Regions from separate parts of the Variovorax sp. PAMC26660 genome, predicted to be linked through region 2. Evidence: predicted binding sites of a transcription regulator. Region 2 holds the regulator's gene; the other holds the start of a gene.

Region 1 (8,066 bases), 2.8 Mb from region 2:
GTTGCAGCCCGCAATGGTAGGGCGCGGGCGCTATGTGTCTGTAGGCCGGGTTCGGCGGGTTCAGGCGGCGTTGGAGCACGGCGCGGCGGCTCAGGTTCCGCTCGTGGCCGGCGCCACCATGCGCTGCAGCAAGGGTTGCCGCGCCAGCACCGCATCGCGCGGGCCCGCGTCGAGCACATGGCCGGCCTCCATCACGATCACCGTGTCGAAGCGCTCGAGCAGGCTCAGGCGGTGGATCGACGCGATCACGCAGGCATTCGGGAACGCGCTGGCGATGCGCTCCAGCACGCGCGCCTCGGTGGCGGCGTCGAGCGCGCTGGTCGGCTCGTCGAGCAGCAGCAGCGAGCTGCCCTGCGCCGCGAGCACGCCGCGCGCTAGGCACAGGCGCTGGCGTTGCCCGCCCGACAGGTTGAAGCCGCGTTCCGACACGGCCGTGTCGAGGTTGCCGTGCGTGGCCTTCAGCACTTCGTCGAAGGTGCTCGTGTGCAGGGCTGCCAGCAGTGCGTCGTCGCTGGCCGATTGGCCGAAGGCGAGGTTCTCGCGCACGCTGGCCTCGAAGAGTTCGGTCTCTTGCGGGATCAATGTGGCGAGCTGGCGCAGTTGCGGCCAGTCGACCAGCCGGCCATCGAGCGACAGCGTGCCGCCCTGCGGCGCATAGAGGCCGGCGAGCACGCGCAACAGCGTGCTCTTGCCGCCGCCGCTGGGGCCGACCAGCGCGATGCGCTCGCCGCGGCGCAGGTTCAGCGACACGTCGTGCAGCCCGCTGCGCGCGGTGGTGGCCGGTCCTTCGGCGGTGGTGTCGCGCGGCGCGTAGTTCCATTGCAGCGACCGAACGCCAAGGCTCGTCCACGCCGCATCGGCATCAATCCGCTCGCGCTGCGGCACCTGCTCGGGCGTGGCGGAAATGGCCTCGCTCGACGGCGCCTGCCAGATCGGCGCCGCGCTGCTGTAGTCGGTGTGCATGCGCGCGAAGAACTGGAAGTTGGCCGCCACCGAGGTCACCACGCCAGCCGCCTGCTGCGCGTACTGGTAGATCATGAACACCGCGCCCAGCATCACCGCCTGCCCCGGCGTGCGCGCCTGCCACACATAGATCACGACCAGTCCCCAGGTCAATGCCAGGCCCATCAGGTCGACCGCGAACCACTTGCCCTCGTTCAGCACCACGGTGCGCTTGAGCGGCAATGAGATCGCCGCCATGCGCCGGCGCAGCAGCAGCCGCGAGGCACCCTGCAAGCGCAGGCCGATCACCGTCGATGCGTTGCCCAGGAAATCGAGCAGCGCAGCCACGTAGCGCCGGTCGGCGTCGTTCTCGGCGCGCGCCAGCTTCATCAGCGCGCGGTCGATGCGCACGATGACAAGGCCGATCAGCACATAGCCCGCCAGCGCGGTCGCGCCACTGGTGCGCGACAGCAAAGCCAGCGCCACCAGCGGCCCGACGAAGTTGACGGCGTTGGTGAGCCAGATGAACTGGTTCTGCGCGAAGTCCGCCAGCGCGCGACTGGCCTGGTGCACGCGATGCTGCAACTCGCCCGAATGGTGGCCGTCATGCCAGGTCAGCGGCGCGGCGGCAATGCGCGCATAGAGTTCGTCGGCCAATGTCTCGCGCACCTTCATGCCGACATTGCGCTCGAGGATGCGGCCCGGCCCGTGCAGCACCCACGCGCCGACATACACGGCCGCCAGCGTGCCGATCCAGCGGCCGGCCGTGCCCAGGTCGCTGCGTTGCAGCGCGTTGATCGCCTGCCCCGCGAGGTAGGGCAACGTGAGGCGGATGATCTGCGAGGTGGCCAGCAGCGCCGTGGCCCCGAGCAACTGCCCGCGTGCACCGGCCGCGAAGTGCCACAGCGCGGCATAGAGTTCGAGCATCGCGTTGCGCGGATCGTCTTCTTTCTTCTTCTGCATGCGTGTCAGCCCGCCTTGCGAAATGTGAGGTTGATGCGCACGGGGCCCAGCACCGGATGCGGCGCGTCCTTCAGGGGCAGCACGCCGTGATAGCGCAACCGGTCTTCGCCGCCCCAGACCACGACGTCGCCATGCTGCAGCCGCACACGCACGGCCTTGTCGCCGCGCGCGAGTCCGCCGAAGAGAAAGACGGCGGGCATGCCGAGCGATACCGAGACGATGGGCGCGCCGTAGTCGTGCTCGTCCTTGTCCTGGTGCATCGAAAGCCGCGCACCGGGCGCATAGCGGTTGACCAGGCAGGCGTCGGGCGCGAAGCCGTCGAAGCCGGCCGCTGCGCCGGCCTCGCGGGCCAGGCGAGTGAACGCCTCGGGCATGGCCGGCCAGGGCCGGCCCGTGTCGGGGTCTGTGGCGCTGTAGCGGTAGCCGCGCCGGTCGCTGGTCCAGCCGAGCGTGCCGCAGTTGGTCAACGCGACGGACATGGTGAAGCCGCCGGGTGTCACGAGATGGCGAAAGGGCGCACGCTCCTGCAGCGCGTGGATCGCCGGGAGCAATTCATCGACGAAGGGCAGGGCGAAGCCGGGCAGCACGAAGGCGCCGGGGCCGAGTGGTTCACGCGCTTCGCGGGGTGGGTCGTCGAACAGGTCGAGCGTCATGGGCGCATTGTCGCGTCGGTTGGATACAGTCGATCCGATGACTGCCCGATCGCACGACATGCCGCCGATGCACATCCGCAAGGCAACCAAGGACGACGTACCCGCCATCAGCGCGCTGATTCTCTCGCTCGCACACCATTTCACCTTGCAGCCAAACGGCGCGGGCGCACAAGAGTTTCTGCTCTCGCTGCAGCCATCGGGCATCGGCCGTTATGTGGATGCAGACCCGTTCGATTACTGCATCGGAACGGTCGATGCGCAGATTGCCGGCGTGGTAGCTGTCCGCGCGAAGACGCACCTCTTTCACCTCTTTGTCGCCGAGCCATTCCAGCGCAGAGGATTGGCCAAGGCGCTTTGGCTTCGCGCGAAGTCGCTGCACGAACAGGCGTCTGTTCCGGATGCGATGACGGTCAACGCCACGCCGTTCGCACTTCCTTTTTACGAGCATGTCGGGTTTCGCGCGACAGGGCCTCGCGTTGAAACGCGAGGCATCGCCTTCGTACCGATGGTTTGGGTTCAGGGTTGCGCGGCCGCAACCCCTGTGCAAAGCGCTGCTGACTACCTCGAGAACGCGATGACCTGCGGGTTCATTCCCGCAGCGACAGTCGGCACGCTCATGGGGCTGAACGCGCCTGTGCCGGCATCGACGTTGTAGGCCGACACGTTGCCGAGAGCGGAATTCACCACGTACGCAAAGCGGCCCGTGGGGTCCACCTTGACGGAGATGGGTTGGGACCCCACGGTGGTAATCGATGGCACGCTCATCGCACTCAGCACGCCGGTGCTGGGGTTGATGTTGTAGGCCGACACACTGTCGGAGTCGATGTTCGCGGAATAGGCAAAGCGGCCCGTGGGATCCACGCCGATGGAGAAGGGCGTCAGCCCCGATCCGATCGTCGGCACGGCCAGCGGGCTCAGGGCGCCGGAGCTGGCGTCGATGGCATAGGCCGACAGAAAGGAGGCCCCGGTGTTCGCCACGTACGCGAACCGGCCGGTGGGGTCCACGGTGATGCCATAGGGGCTGGGCCCCGCGGCAATCGTGGGCACGGCCATCCGGGAGAGAACGCCCGTGTCGGGATTGATGTTGTAGGCCGACACGGTGTCTGAGCCGACGTTCGTCGCATAGGCAAACCGGCCCGTGGGATCGACCGTGACGATGGGCGTGCCCGTGCCCGCGGCGACCAGTGGCACACCTGCGGGGCTGAAGGTGCCTGTGCTGGCATCGATGGTGTAGGCCGACACCGTGTTGGCATTCACGTCCGACACGTAGGCGAACCGGCCTGTGGGGTGCACGGCGACGCTGTAGGGCGCGCCGCCGGCGACAACCACGACCTTCGGCACGGCCATCGGCGTGAGTTCGCCAGTGCCGACATCGATGAGGTAGCCCGACACGGAGCTGTCGTAGGGAGTGGCCACGTAGGCAAACCGGCCCGAGGGGGCCACGGTGATGTTGATGGGCTCCGCTCCCACGGCGAACGTCGGCACGGCCATCGGGCGAAGGGCTCCCGTGCCGGCATCGAGGGTGTAGCCCGACACGTCCTTCGAGTCGAAATTCACCACGTAGGCAAACCGGGCCGCTGGCGGTGCACAGCGCACGGCCACGTTGCTGACGGCTGCTCCGACCACCTTGCCGCTGCCGTTGCTGCTGACGGTGCACACGATGGTCGCAAGACTGGGCTGCGTCTTGACCGTGACTGTGTAGCCCGCGCCATCGGCGATCTGCGTGGCAAAGCTGAAGCTGCCGTTGGCCGCGATGGCCAGGTCATCGCCCGCGTTGTTCTGCAGCACGAGACCGGTGCCCATCAGACCGCTGACCGTACCGCCGATGGTTTGGGATGCGGCGACGGGGGCGGGCGGTGCAGGAGGTGCAACAGGAGGAAGGAAGCCGAGGCCGTTGGAGCCACCACCACCGCCGCAGGAAGCCAGGATGAAGATCAACGCCCCGGTGGCTGCGCGGCGAGTTACGGCCCGTACATCGAGGGAAGAAAAGAGAGCGAGAGGGCGTGAAATCGGCGGCATTTGAAACGCTTTCTGACGGAGGGCTGAAGGCCGGCCGCGCGATTCTAGGAAGCCGTTGCAAGGGCGCTTGTCGCTCAAATGTTCTATATGACTGGGAAGGAAAAGTGCTGTGGAATCTGTCGATATCTTGGTGAAGCGCCGAGCTACTTCAGCAGTTCGATTTTCTTGACGAAGTCGAGCCGGTCATTCGGCCCCGAGCCGGCCACCCTGTCGCGGTTCGGCTCTTTCCTGTAGTCGAGAAGCACCTGCTTGCCCAGCAGCTTCTTCTTGAGGCGGGAGCCTTCCGTCTCCTTGTCCTCGTCGAACCAGTCGCCGCATTGCCCGTCGCAATAGGCCTCGATCTGCTGGCCGCTGGCGGATCGCACGATGACGCGCAGATCGTCGATTCCGCCTCCTCCCGTGAGCGTTCCGGACAACGAGGCAGCAAGGGCGATGCCGGGCGAAAGGAACGCCAGCGGGAGCACAAGAAAACGCGTCATGGTTGAAATTTTGTTTGTCATAAATCGGACGAAATAGCGATGCGCGCAAGCAGGCGGCCCATCGTTTGTACAAGTATTGCGGACAGCACCGCCATGCCACTCACAAAGGTCACGAGGTTCTCCCCGAGCTTCAGGAGGGCACCCGTCGAGAGGGATGAGATCAACGCGAAAAGCACAGCCAGTCCGCACAGATGCCAGCGCGAAAACACCAGCTTCGCGGGCAGCAAGCGAAAACCGGGCAAGCCACCCAGGAACGCGCCGACCGCCGTTGCCGTGATCAGGATCACGTGCAGCATGCCCCGCTCTTTCCAGTCGCCCGACGGCGGCTGCACAGGCATTTCGAGGCTCGCCAGTTCCCAGGCAACAAGCACCACCAACACCGCAAGGGCGAACCAACTGCTTCGGGCAAGTGCTGTGCGCATTTCAATGTTCCTGCGTGGAGATCGGGCGAATCGCGATGGTTTTGGGGCGTGAGCGAGGCCTTGAAGTATCAGCGCCCTTCATTTTTGGCCCGCGATGCCGATAGTCCTCTTTTACGTCAACAACCAAGGAACAAGATGCTGACTGCAATCGGTGCCACAGGGAGCGCGGGGAGCGCGGGGAGCGGGCCCAACGTCAATGCGGAGATGGCGAAGATCCAGCGCCAGATCGCGGGAATACAGGAGCAGATGAAAGAAAAGCAGGGCCTTCTGCTCACGACGCCCGTGGGCGAGCCGCGAAAGGCGCTTCAACAGCAACTGCAGTCCATGGCGGGCCAGATCGCCATGCTGCAGGCGCAGTTGAATGCATTGCGCGCCGCCGGCGCGCTGCAGAGCGCGACAGCTCAGCTCAGCGGGACAGGCAAGACATCGGATGACAACGCGGCAAAGGCCGACAAGGCACGCGTCAATGCCAGTGGCGTGCCGATCGGCTCCGTGCTGAACGTGGAGGCCTGACGCGAAGAAAGAAAGGGCGGCAGGCAGACCCGCACGCCGCCCTCAGCCTTTGTGGCCCACCACCCGCGCGATCCAGGCCAGCAGCACGGCCACGACTTCCTCGCGGTTGGTCTCGTTCAGCGTTTCGTGGCGCGCGCCACCGAACACGTGGCATGACACGTCGCGCAGCCCCGCCTCGCGGTAGCGCTGCACCAGCGGGTAGAACCACTCGGCCTTGTTGCTGACCGGGTCCTCGTCGCCGACGAACAGGTACAGCGGCAGGTCGGCCCGGATGCGCGTTCGCAGGGCTGCGGGCGCGAGGTCGGCGAGGTTCGCGAAGATCGATCCCATGCCCTCGGCCGAGACCGTGAATCCGCACAGCGGATCGGCGATGTAGGCATCGACTTGCGCCGGGTCGCGGCTGAGCCAGTCGAAAGGCGTGCGAACGTCGGGCAGCGCGGCGTTCATGTCTTCCAGCCGGAAGCCGGCTTGCAACGCGGTGCCCAACAGGTCGAGCGCCGTGGTGCCCGAGAGCACCGCGCCGGACAACAGCGCGCCGTGCTGGGCCAGGTAGTACTGCGTGGCGAACGAGCCCATGCTGTGGCCGACAAGAATCAGCGGCAAGCCGGGGTGCACGCCGCGAACGTGGCGGCTCAGCAGGGCCATGTCGTCCACCAGTCCGGCGAATCCGCGGGGACCGAATTCACCAAGCTCGTCGCGCGCCGCCGCGTCCTTGCCGTGGCCGCGATGCTCGTTCGCATAGACGACGTAGCCGGCCTGCGTCAACGCGTCGGCCAACGGCCGGTAACGCAGCGAATGCTCGCCCATGCCATGCGCCAATTGGATGATGGCGCGCTGCGTCGGGCCTTGCCAGCGGTGCGCCTCCACTTTGCGGCCATCGTTGGCGGTCAGGTCGAAGTGTGTCTCTGTGCTTGGCATGCGGTGTCTCGGTGAGAAGGATGTCGCCATCGTAGGGGGCGGTCGCTGCGCGGGGCATCAGGGCTTTCCAGATTTGCCCCGAAGTGAACCGGGCGCATTGCATTCAACCTGTCACAAATGCTCACTAGCATCCGGTCGACTGAAAGTAGTACGGCCACGGTTCTCGCTGGCCCGCAGCAAATTCCATTTCGTGACAGGACCAGGCATGTGGTGCATTGCTCGGTCGCGGTGGTGGGTGAGCGTCTTGACCTTGATTTTCGGAATCCTGTCCTTGGGTGCATCCTTCGCCACCGTTGCCGATCGCGTGAGCTTCGACATTCCCGCGCAGCCGCTGGCTTCGGCGTTGCAGGCATTCGCGCAGGCGAGCGGGCAGTCGGTGTTCTTCGACGGGCAGCTCGCGGCCGGGCTCGAATCGATGCCCGTGCGCGGGGAGTTGGCGCCGCGCGATGCACTGCATCGGATGCTGGCAGGCACGCGGCTGGTGGCGCGCTATGCCGACGACACCACCTTCACGCTTGTCGAGACCGAGGCTGCCGTGCAGGCCCCGGTGGCTGCATCTGCTGCGCCATCGGTCGAAGCCACGGGCGATGGCAACGCGCGCATCGTGCAGCAGGCGCTGGAGCGCACGCTGTGCCGCTGGCCGCGTGTGCAGCCCGGCGACTACCGCGCGCTGGTGCAGTTGTGGGTCGGCCCGGCCGGCCATGTGCGGCGCACGCGCCTGCTCAGCTCGACGGGCGTTGCGCAGCGCGATGCGGCGCTCGAAGCCGCGATGAACACGCTGGTGCTGAGTCCGCCCAAAGACGGCACGCCGGACGAACCCCTCACGATCCTGCTGCTGCCCCGCACCGGGCGCAGCACCGATGTGTGCGCGGGCCTGATACCCGCCGCGTCCTGAGATCGCCGTGGAGCAAGACACCCCCGGCTTCCTGCGCAGCCTGCTCACGAGCCGCTACCTCGACTTCAGGAACCGGCTGCGCCGCCGCCTCGGTTCCGAGGACGTGGCCGACGACGTGCTGCATGAAACCTGGCTGCGCGTGAACCGCATGAGCGACCCCGGCGCGGTGCAAAGCCCGATGGCCTACCTGCTGCGCATTGCGTCGAACGTGGCGGAAGACCGGCGCATCTCGAACGGTCGGCTGCTCGACTTCGTGGAGGTC
Region 2 (8,066 bases):
ACGACCTGACGGGCTGCATCTTCACCAAGGTCGACGAGGCCACGCATCCGGGCGCGCTGATCGACACCGTGATCCGCCACCGTCTGCCGGTGCACTACATCTCCAGCGGCCAGAAGGTGCCCGAGAATTTGCTGAAGGCCGACCGCGCGCAACTGGTGGACAGCGTGTTCCAGCCGCGCCAGCACAGCCCGCTGTTCGTGCCCGCGGAAATCGATCTGCACGATGAACCCGCAGGTGCGGGCCCGTCGGCGCAGGTGGTGCAGGCACAGGGCGAGACTGATCGCCTGCGCCTGAAGTACCAGAACCTGATTCGCGCCATGGCGCACGACGCGCAAGAACTGGCCACCGCAGCGAGCGCGTTGGCCGGTGCGCAGATCGGCTTCGAGCGCGCGCGCGGACTCTGGCGCCAGGCGGGCGACGATGCGATCGGCCACAAGGCGGTGCTGCAGGATCTGTCGGAACATGCCCGCAGCGAAGTCGCAGCCGGTTGCGAGACCCACGTGCTCGCGCTGTGCGGGCAGGTCGGGTTGCGCTCCAGCGAAAGCGGCGATGCCTACGAATGCCACGGCAGCCTGTTGCTGTCGGACCGCACGGGCCTGCCGCTGGCCGCGCCGAACCAGTGGCTGTCCACCGCCGCCACACGCGGCGCGACGGATGCCGCGCGCAGGCCCGGCATGCGGCAGGTGCAGTGGCTGCGTCAGCAGGACTTCGGCAAGTCGCTGGTGCATGTGCTGGGCAAGCTGCCCGGCCTCGAGTTCGTGGTTCAGTGGCAGGCCTCGGGCCAGCGTTGGCTGTCGCGCGCACCGGGCTCGACGGCGGTGATCGATCCGCGCACCGGCGGCGCCTGCACGCTCGCACGCATCGGCTTCGCGTACGGTGAAGCGCGGCCCGTGAGCTTCCGCGGCAAGCCCGCGCTGCAATGCGAGGCGCATGCCGACGTGGTGCCGCGCCCCGGCGCAGCCGCCCTGGCCGCCGGCATCGACCGCGAGGCCATGCCCATGCTGCGCTGCGTGGCGACACAGGTGATCGATGCGCGCAGCCGCAAGGTCTTGTCGCAAAGCTATGCGCTGTCCAACGTCGGCAGCGAAGTCGGCACGCAGCAGCTCGCGCAATGGCAGGGTTGGGCGAATGATGCAGAGCCGTGCTTTCGCCTGATGCGCGACGGCGTGCAACTGGTCGGCGGCATGGGCGAGCTGGGCGACCCGCACATGATGAAGCGCCTGCTGATTGCCGGCCAGATGAGCACCACCGTGTGGCGTCTGCTGCAGTCGGACGGCGACTGGGCCGGGCGCACGCGCATGCTGCTGAGCCAACTGACGGGGCGCCCCGTGCGTGCGGGCCGCCCGATGACCGGCGGCGCGCTGTGCGCGGGCGTGGGCAAGTTCTTCCTGCTGCTCGAAGCGCTGGGCACCGAGTCGACCGCGCCCACGCAGGCGCCTCGCGCACTGGCGCAGATGGGGTGAGGCGCACCGCATGAGCAAGCAGGTCACGGATCAGGCAGACGGACTGCGGCGCCTGCTCGCGCAGACGCCGACGCGGGTTGTCGCCGTGGCGGGCATGGGCCCCGGCGCGGGTGCCACCACGGCCGCCATGAGCCTGGGCGCGGCGCTGGTGCAGCAAGGCAAGAACGTGCTGCTGCTGGACGAGCACTGCCCGAAAGCGCGATCAGCCTGCGACGGCTGGGCCATCGATCCGCTGGGGAACCTGGCCGATGTCGCCAGCCAGCGCCTGAGCATCGAGAAGGCCGCCGCCCGCGCGGGTTCCGGCGTGCATGTGCTGCCTGCGCCACCCGGTGTTGCGGACGACGCGACCGATCCGCGTTCGATGTGGCCCAGCGGCGTCGTCATCGTCGATGCGGCCTTCGATGGAGAAGGCCGGCTGTCGGCGCTGGCGCAATGCGCGGATGAACTGCTGCTGGTGCTGCAACCGCATCCCGCATCCATCACCTCGGCGTATGCGGGCATCAAGCGCCTGCACTACGCGCATGGGCTCAGGCAACTGCACTTTCTGGTCAACGGCGTGGCCGATGTCGAGGCCGTGCAGAAGATCATGAGCAACCTGGCCAATGCGGGCAGCCGCTATCTCGCGCTGTCGCTGCAGCCGGCCGGCTGGGTGCGTTCCGACCCGCGGCTGGCCGATGCATGGCGCCTGAGGCAGACCGTCGTCGAGGCCTTTCCTGCGAGCGCCGCCGCTGTCGATTTCCGGCGCATCGCCGATGACATGGGGCGATGGCCGTGGCGCGAGGCGGCATCGCGCGCGCCATCGGGCGAGCGCGCCGCCGCGCTGTTGCCGTCGTCACAGCACGCGGTCGCTGCCTGACCTGGAAGAAACCGGAAAAGGACGGCCGTGTACACCGCACAGGGAACCATCGAGAAATCGCATCTGCTGGCGCAGCACCAACCGCTGGTGCGCCGCATCGCGCTGCAGATGATGGCCAAGCTGCCCGCCAGCGTGGAGCTGGACGACCTGATCCAGGCCGGCATGCTGGGCCTGCTGGACGCGTCCAGTCGCTACCAGGACAATCGCGGCGCGCAGTTCGAGACCTTCGTCAGCCAGCGCATCCGCGGCGCCATGCTCGACGAATTGCGCGCCAACGACTGGGGCTCACGCGGCCTGCGCCAGTCGGCACGCGGCATCGAGAAAGCCATCCAGGCGCTGGGCCACCGGCTCGGTCGCGCACCCTCCGAAGGCGAGATCGCCAAGGAGCTGAAGATCGACCTGGAGGCCTACCAGTCGATGCTGCAGGAGATCCAGGGCTGCCAGCTTCTGTATGTGGAGGACTTCGCCAAGGGCGAGCCCGACAACCCCTTTCTCGACATGCATGCGCAGGACACGCGCAAGGACCGCCGCGGCAGCGACGACCCGCTGGAGCAATTGCTGGAGAGCGGTTTTCGCCACCAGCTCGTGGAGGCCATCGAGGCGCTGCCCGAGCGCGATCAGCTGCTGCTGAAGCTCTACTACGAGGAAGAGCTGAACCTGCGAGAGATTGGTGCGGTGCTTGAAGTGAGCCAGTCGCGCGTGTGCCAGTTGCACAGTCAGGCGGTCAGCCGGTTGCGGGCGAAGCTGAAGGACGTGCTGTAGGCGCGTGCCGCTTCAGGCGCAGCCGGCTCACTCCTTGTCAGTCCTTGGCGAGCGGAAATTCCTCGGCGCTGAACACGGTGTGAAAGACCGTGCCGTCGAACATCTCGAACAGCGCCTTCGACACTTCGCGGCTCTCGTAGCGCACGGGGGAATCCAGCGCGCGTGCGATGTCTTCGCGGCTCGCATAGCGGATGGACAGCACCATCGCCAACTCGGGGTCGCTCACATCGCTTTCGAGCTGTCGCAGCACGCGCACTTCGAGCGCACCGGGGAACCGGGTCCACAGTGGCACGAGCTTGTCGTGCACGTGGCGGTTGAAGGCTTCCTCCATGCCAGCCTTGACCTGGCCCCTGAAAAACGCGCAGCGAATGAACATGGATTTCTTCTTTCGGGTTTGAACTGTGGGACGTGTCGGTGTATCGATCAGGCGCGGTCGTAACCGCTGAACTGCCGCATCATCGCGGCCGTGTCCTCGGCACCGAGGCCGGCCGCGACGAAGCTGCGATGCAACTCCGAGACGGCGCCCGTCAGCGGCAAGGGCAGGCGTTGAACCTGCGCAAAGGCCTGCACTGCTTCGAGGTCCTTGAGCATGTTGTCGATGCGGCCGGTGGGCGTGTAGTCGCGCACGGCCATCTTGGGGCCGAACTCGCGCAGGATCTGGCTGTCGGCGCGGCCACCGGCCAGCGCGGCGGGCAGCTTCGATGCATCGACGCCGCCGGCTTCGGCCAACCGCACCGCTTCGGCCACGGCCTGGAAGCCGATGGCGCACAGGAGCTGGTTGACCAGCTTGGTGGTCTGGCCCGCGCCGTTGTCGCCCATGTGCGTGTAGTTGGCGCACAGGCTGTCCATCACGGCGCGTGCGCGCTGCACGTCGTCGGCGCTGCCGCCCGCCATGACCGTCAGTTGGCCGAGCAGCGCCTTGGGCGCGCCGCCCGAGAGCGGCGCATCGACGAAGCCCATGCCGGTGCGCTCGCGCAGCGACTGCGCCAGCCGGCGCGTGGCGGGCGGGTCGATGGACGACATGTCGATCAGCAGCCGTTGCGCATCGACGGGCGCGGCGGCAATGCCGGCCTCGCCGAAGATCGCGCGTTCCACCACGGCGGCCGAGTTCAGGCTGGTGATGACGAAGTCGCTCGTGGCTGCGGCCGTGGCCGCAGTGCTGGCGGATTGCGCGCCATGTGACTGGAGCGCGGCGACCTTGAGTGGATCGAGGTCGAACACGCTGACCGTGTGGCCGCATTCGAGCAGCCGGTGCGCAATGGCCGAGCCCATGATGCCGACGCCGATCACGGCCACGCGCTGGCTGGCGGGCAAGTTGGAAGAGGTCATGCGGGCGCTTTCATGAAGGCTGCGTTCGCGCGTTGAAGAAGCTGCGCGCCGGTGCTGGCGACGATGAGCGCAAGGGGTGCGCCGATGTCCGCATGCAGCACGTCGGGCTCATCGGCATCTGGTTTTTCAAGCGTCTGCAACTGGCTGTCGAGCAGCGTTGAAGGCATGTAGTGATTGCGGCGCGCTTCCAGCCTTTGCCGGATGAGCGCCGGCGGTCCGTCGAGAAAGACGAAACCAAGATCCGGCACTGCACCGCGCAGTCGGTCGCGGTACGCACGCTTCAGCGCAGAGCAGGCCACCACCACGCCACCGGGCGCGGCCGTGCGATCGGTCAGGCAGGCGCCGATGCGGTCCAGCCAGGGCCAGCGGTCGTCATCGGCCAGTGGCAGGCCGGCGCGCATGCGTGCGACGGCCTCGGGCACATGCAGGTCGTCGCCGTCGACCCACGGCACGCCGAGCAGGCCGGCCAGGCCCGAAGCCACGCTGCTCTTGCCGGTGCCGGACACGCCCATCACCACCACGGCCAGCCTGGGCCGTTGCTGCTGCGCCGAGTCGGACACGGTGCTACAGGCTCGCGGTGATGCCGCCATCCACATAGAGGATGTGGCCGTTGACGAAGCTCGATGCGTCCGAGGCCAGGAAGATGGCTGCGCCGCCCAGCTCTTGCACGTCGCCCCAGCGGCCGGCGGGCGTGCGGCCCGAGAGCCATGAGGTGAAGGCTTCGTCGGCCACCAGCGTCTGTGTCAGCTCGGTCTTGAAGTAGCCCGGCCCGAGGCCGTTGACCTGGATGCCGTACTTGCCCAGGTCGATCGCCATGCCCTTGGTGAGCATCTTCACCGCACCCTTGGTGGCGGCGTAGGGCGCAATGCCGGGGCGGCCCAGCTCGCTTTGCACCGAGCACACGTTGATGATCTTGCCGCGCTTGCGCTCGATCATGCGTTGCGCCACGAAACGGCCCACGAGGAACACGCTGTCGATGTTGGTGGTGGTGATCTTGTGCCAGGCATCGATCGGGAACTCCGCGAACGGCCCGCGGTGCTGCATGCCGGCGTTGTTGACGAGGATGTCGATGGCGCCGATGTCGGCTTCGATGGCGGCCACGCCGGCTTCGACCGCGGCGGCATCGGTGACGTCGAAGGCCACGGCTTCGGCCGCGACGCCCTGGGCGCGCAGCGCATCGCGGGCCGTGGCGAGCGCGGTGGCATCGCGCGCATTGAGGACGATGCGCGCGCCGGCAGCGCCAAGCGCCTGTGCCAGCGCGAAGCCGATGCCTTTGCTGGAGCCGGTGATGAGGGCGGTGCGCCCGGACAGATCGAACAGTTTCAAGAGAAGCTCCTGGGAATGGGGCGCAGCGGCATGCCCGATGCGTGACAGCGGAGATACGTTACCGGTATCTTGTTTGGACGTCAACCCGGTGAAACCTGCGTTGCGGGCTTTATGTTCGATCAATTATAGTTACCGGTATCATTTGAATTCCATCGATCCGAAACGCCATCCGCAGGAGACCCGCTTGACCGCTACCGCTACATCCCCGCACGTGCTGATGCCAGGCACCTATCTGGAATGGGACATGGTGCCGATGCAGGCGGCCTACACGCTGCACCGCCTGTGGGAGGCGCCGGACCGGCAGGCCTTCATCGCCGAACACGGGCGGAACATTCGCGCGGTCGCCACGCGCGGGGAGCTGGGGGCCAATGCCGAACTCATCGCGGCGCTGCCGAAGCTGGAGCTGATCGCCTGCTACGGCGTGGGCACCGACGGCATCGACCTGGCCGCCTGCCGTGCGCGCGGCATCCGCGTGAGCAACACGCCCGACGTGCTCAACGGCGACGTGGCCGACCTCGCTGTCGGGCTCACGCTGGCGCTGCAGCGGCGCATTCCGGCCGCCGATACCTTCGTGCGCAGCGGTGCCTGGGCCCACGGCGGCATGCCACTGGCCACACGCGTCTTCGGCCAGCGCATCGGCATCGCGGGCTTCGGCCGCATCGGCAGCACCATCGCGCGGCGCCTTTCGGGCTTCGATGTGGAGCTGGGCTACTTCAGCCGCACGGCCAAGGCGGACAGCCCGCACCGCCACTTCACCAGCCTGCCCGCGATGGCCGACTGGTGCGACGTGCTCATCGTCATCCTGCCCGGCGGCGAGGCCACGCGCGGCATCGTCAATGCGCAGGTGCTGCAGGCGCTCGGGGCGAAGGGCTGGCTCGTGAACGTGTCGCGCGGCACCACGGTCGACGAAGGCGCGCTGCTGCAGGCGCTGGAGTCACGCAGCATCGCCGGCGCGGCGCTCGACGTGTTCCTCAACGAGCCGCGCATCGATCCGCGCTTTGCGGCGCTCGACAACGTGGTGCTGCATCCGCACCATGGCAGCGGCACCGAGCAGACGCGCCGCGCCATGGGCGAGCTGGTACGCCGCAACCTGGAAGCCCACTTTGCGGGCCAGCCGCTCATTACCCCCGTTGCCTGAAGAAAGAAGAAACATCATGCGTTTGCGTTGCATGTGCCTCGTGATCCACGCGCCGGACGACCTGCGCCTGGACGAACAGGATGCCGGCGAGATCGGTCCCGGCCAGGTGCTGGTGAAGGTCGGCATGGGCGGCATCTGCGGGTCTGACCTGCACTACTTTCACAACGGCGGCTTCGGCACCGTGCGCATCAAGGAGCCGATGGTGTTGGGCCATGAAGTGGCCGGCACCGTGGTTGCGGTGGCGCCCGGCGTGGAGAGTGTTCGCATTGGTGACAAGGTGGCGATCAACCCCAGCCGGCCTTGCGGCGCCTGCAAGTTCTGCCTCGAAGGCTTGCCCAACCAGTGCCTGGAGATGCGCTTCTACGGCAGCGCGATGCGCACGCCGCACGTGCAGGGCGCGTTTCGCAACATGCTGCTGTGCGAGGCCACGCAATGCGTGAAGGTGGCCGACCATGTGCCGCTGCGGCTGGCGGCGCTGGCCGAGCCGTTCTCGGTCGGGCTGCATGGCGTGTCGCGCGCCGGCCCGCTGCTGGGCAAGCGCGTGCTGGTGTCGGGCTGCGGGCCCATCGGCGTGCTGGCGATCGCAGCGGCGCGCGCGCACGGCGCGGCCGAGATCACCGCCGCCGACGTGGTCGACGAACCGCTGGTGATTGCACGCGCGATGGGCGCCGACCAGACGATCAATGTTGCGCAGGACAAGGCCTGGGTGTCGCGCTATTCGGCCGACAAGGGCACCTTCGACGTGATGCTCGAATGCTCGGGCAACGAACGCGCGCTGCGCGACGGCCTGGAGGTGATGCGCCCGCGTGGCGTGGTCGTGCAGCTTGGCCTGGGCGGCGACGTGAGCATTCCGCAGAACATGGTGGTGTCGAAGGAGCTGAGCATCTGCGGCTCGTTCCGCTTCCACGCCGAGTTCGCGCTGGCGGTGCGGCTCATCAACGAAGGTCGGGTCGACCTGTCGCCGGTGGTGACGCACACCTTTCCGATGCTGAAGGCGCGCGAAGCCTTCGAGCTGGCCAGCGACCGGAAGCAGGCGATGAAGGTGCTGATCGACTTTGCGGATACCGCCGTCGAGTCGCTGTGATCGACGGCTGCGGATTCCCGGAATAGATCGCGTGGACCCCGCAGGGTCAGGCGATCATCGATTCGAGGTCCGCGGCGAGCACGCGCGGCGCCGGCATCTCCTGGACGA

Evidence for each region. Region 2 encodes FliA, which starts transcription of late flagellar genes. Its sites were predicted from a motif close to CTAAAGTTTNNNNNNNNNNNGCCGNTA; they were not measured.
Region 1: a site for FliA is predicted at 5,555-5,581, ahead of H7F35_RS25715 (FlxA-like family protein). Genes of this name have one in related genera too.

What each region holds. Positions count from the first base shown of each region.
Region 1 covers NZ_CP060295.1:5,435,773-5,443,838, forward strand. The annotation lists gene H7F35_RS25685 (ABC transporter ATP-binding protein) at 91-1,905, opposite strand; gene alkB (DNA oxidative demethylase AlkB) at 1,911-2,558, opposite strand; gene H7F35_RS25695 (GNAT family N-acetyltransferase) at 2,626-3,213, shown strand; gene H7F35_RS25700 (lactonase family protein) at 3,117-4,496, opposite strand; gene H7F35_RS25705 (hypothetical protein) at 4,721-5,056, opposite strand; gene H7F35_RS25710 (hypothetical protein) at 5,074-5,478, opposite strand; gene H7F35_RS25715 (FlxA-like family protein) at 5,614-5,991, shown strand; gene H7F35_RS25720 (alpha/beta fold hydrolase) at 6,034-6,909, opposite strand; gene H7F35_RS25725 (secretin and TonB N-terminal domain-containing protein) at 7,181-7,804, shown strand; gene H7F35_RS25730 (RNA polymerase sigma factor) at 7,812-8,066, shown strand, end outside.
Region 2 covers NZ_CP060295.1:811,739-819,804, reverse strand. The annotation lists gene flhF (flagellar biosynthesis protein FlhF) at 1-1,463, shown strand, start outside; gene H7F35_RS03825 (MinD/ParA family protein) at 1,474-2,319, shown strand; gene H7F35_RS03820 (RNA polymerase sigma factor FliA) at 2,347-3,081, shown strand; gene H7F35_RS03815 (hypothetical protein) at 3,119-3,457, opposite strand; partial or broken gene H7F35_RS35090 (NAD(P)-dependent oxidoreductase) at 3,505-4,419, opposite strand; gene H7F35_RS03805 (gluconokinase) at 4,407-4,970, opposite strand; gene H7F35_RS03800 (SDR family oxidoreductase) at 4,975-5,736, opposite strand; gene H7F35_RS03795 (2-hydroxyacid dehydrogenase) at 5,921-6,874, shown strand; gene H7F35_RS03790 (L-idonate 5-dehydrogenase) at 6,891-7,958, shown strand; gene H7F35_RS03785 (HDOD domain-containing protein) at 8,005-8,066, opposite strand, start outside.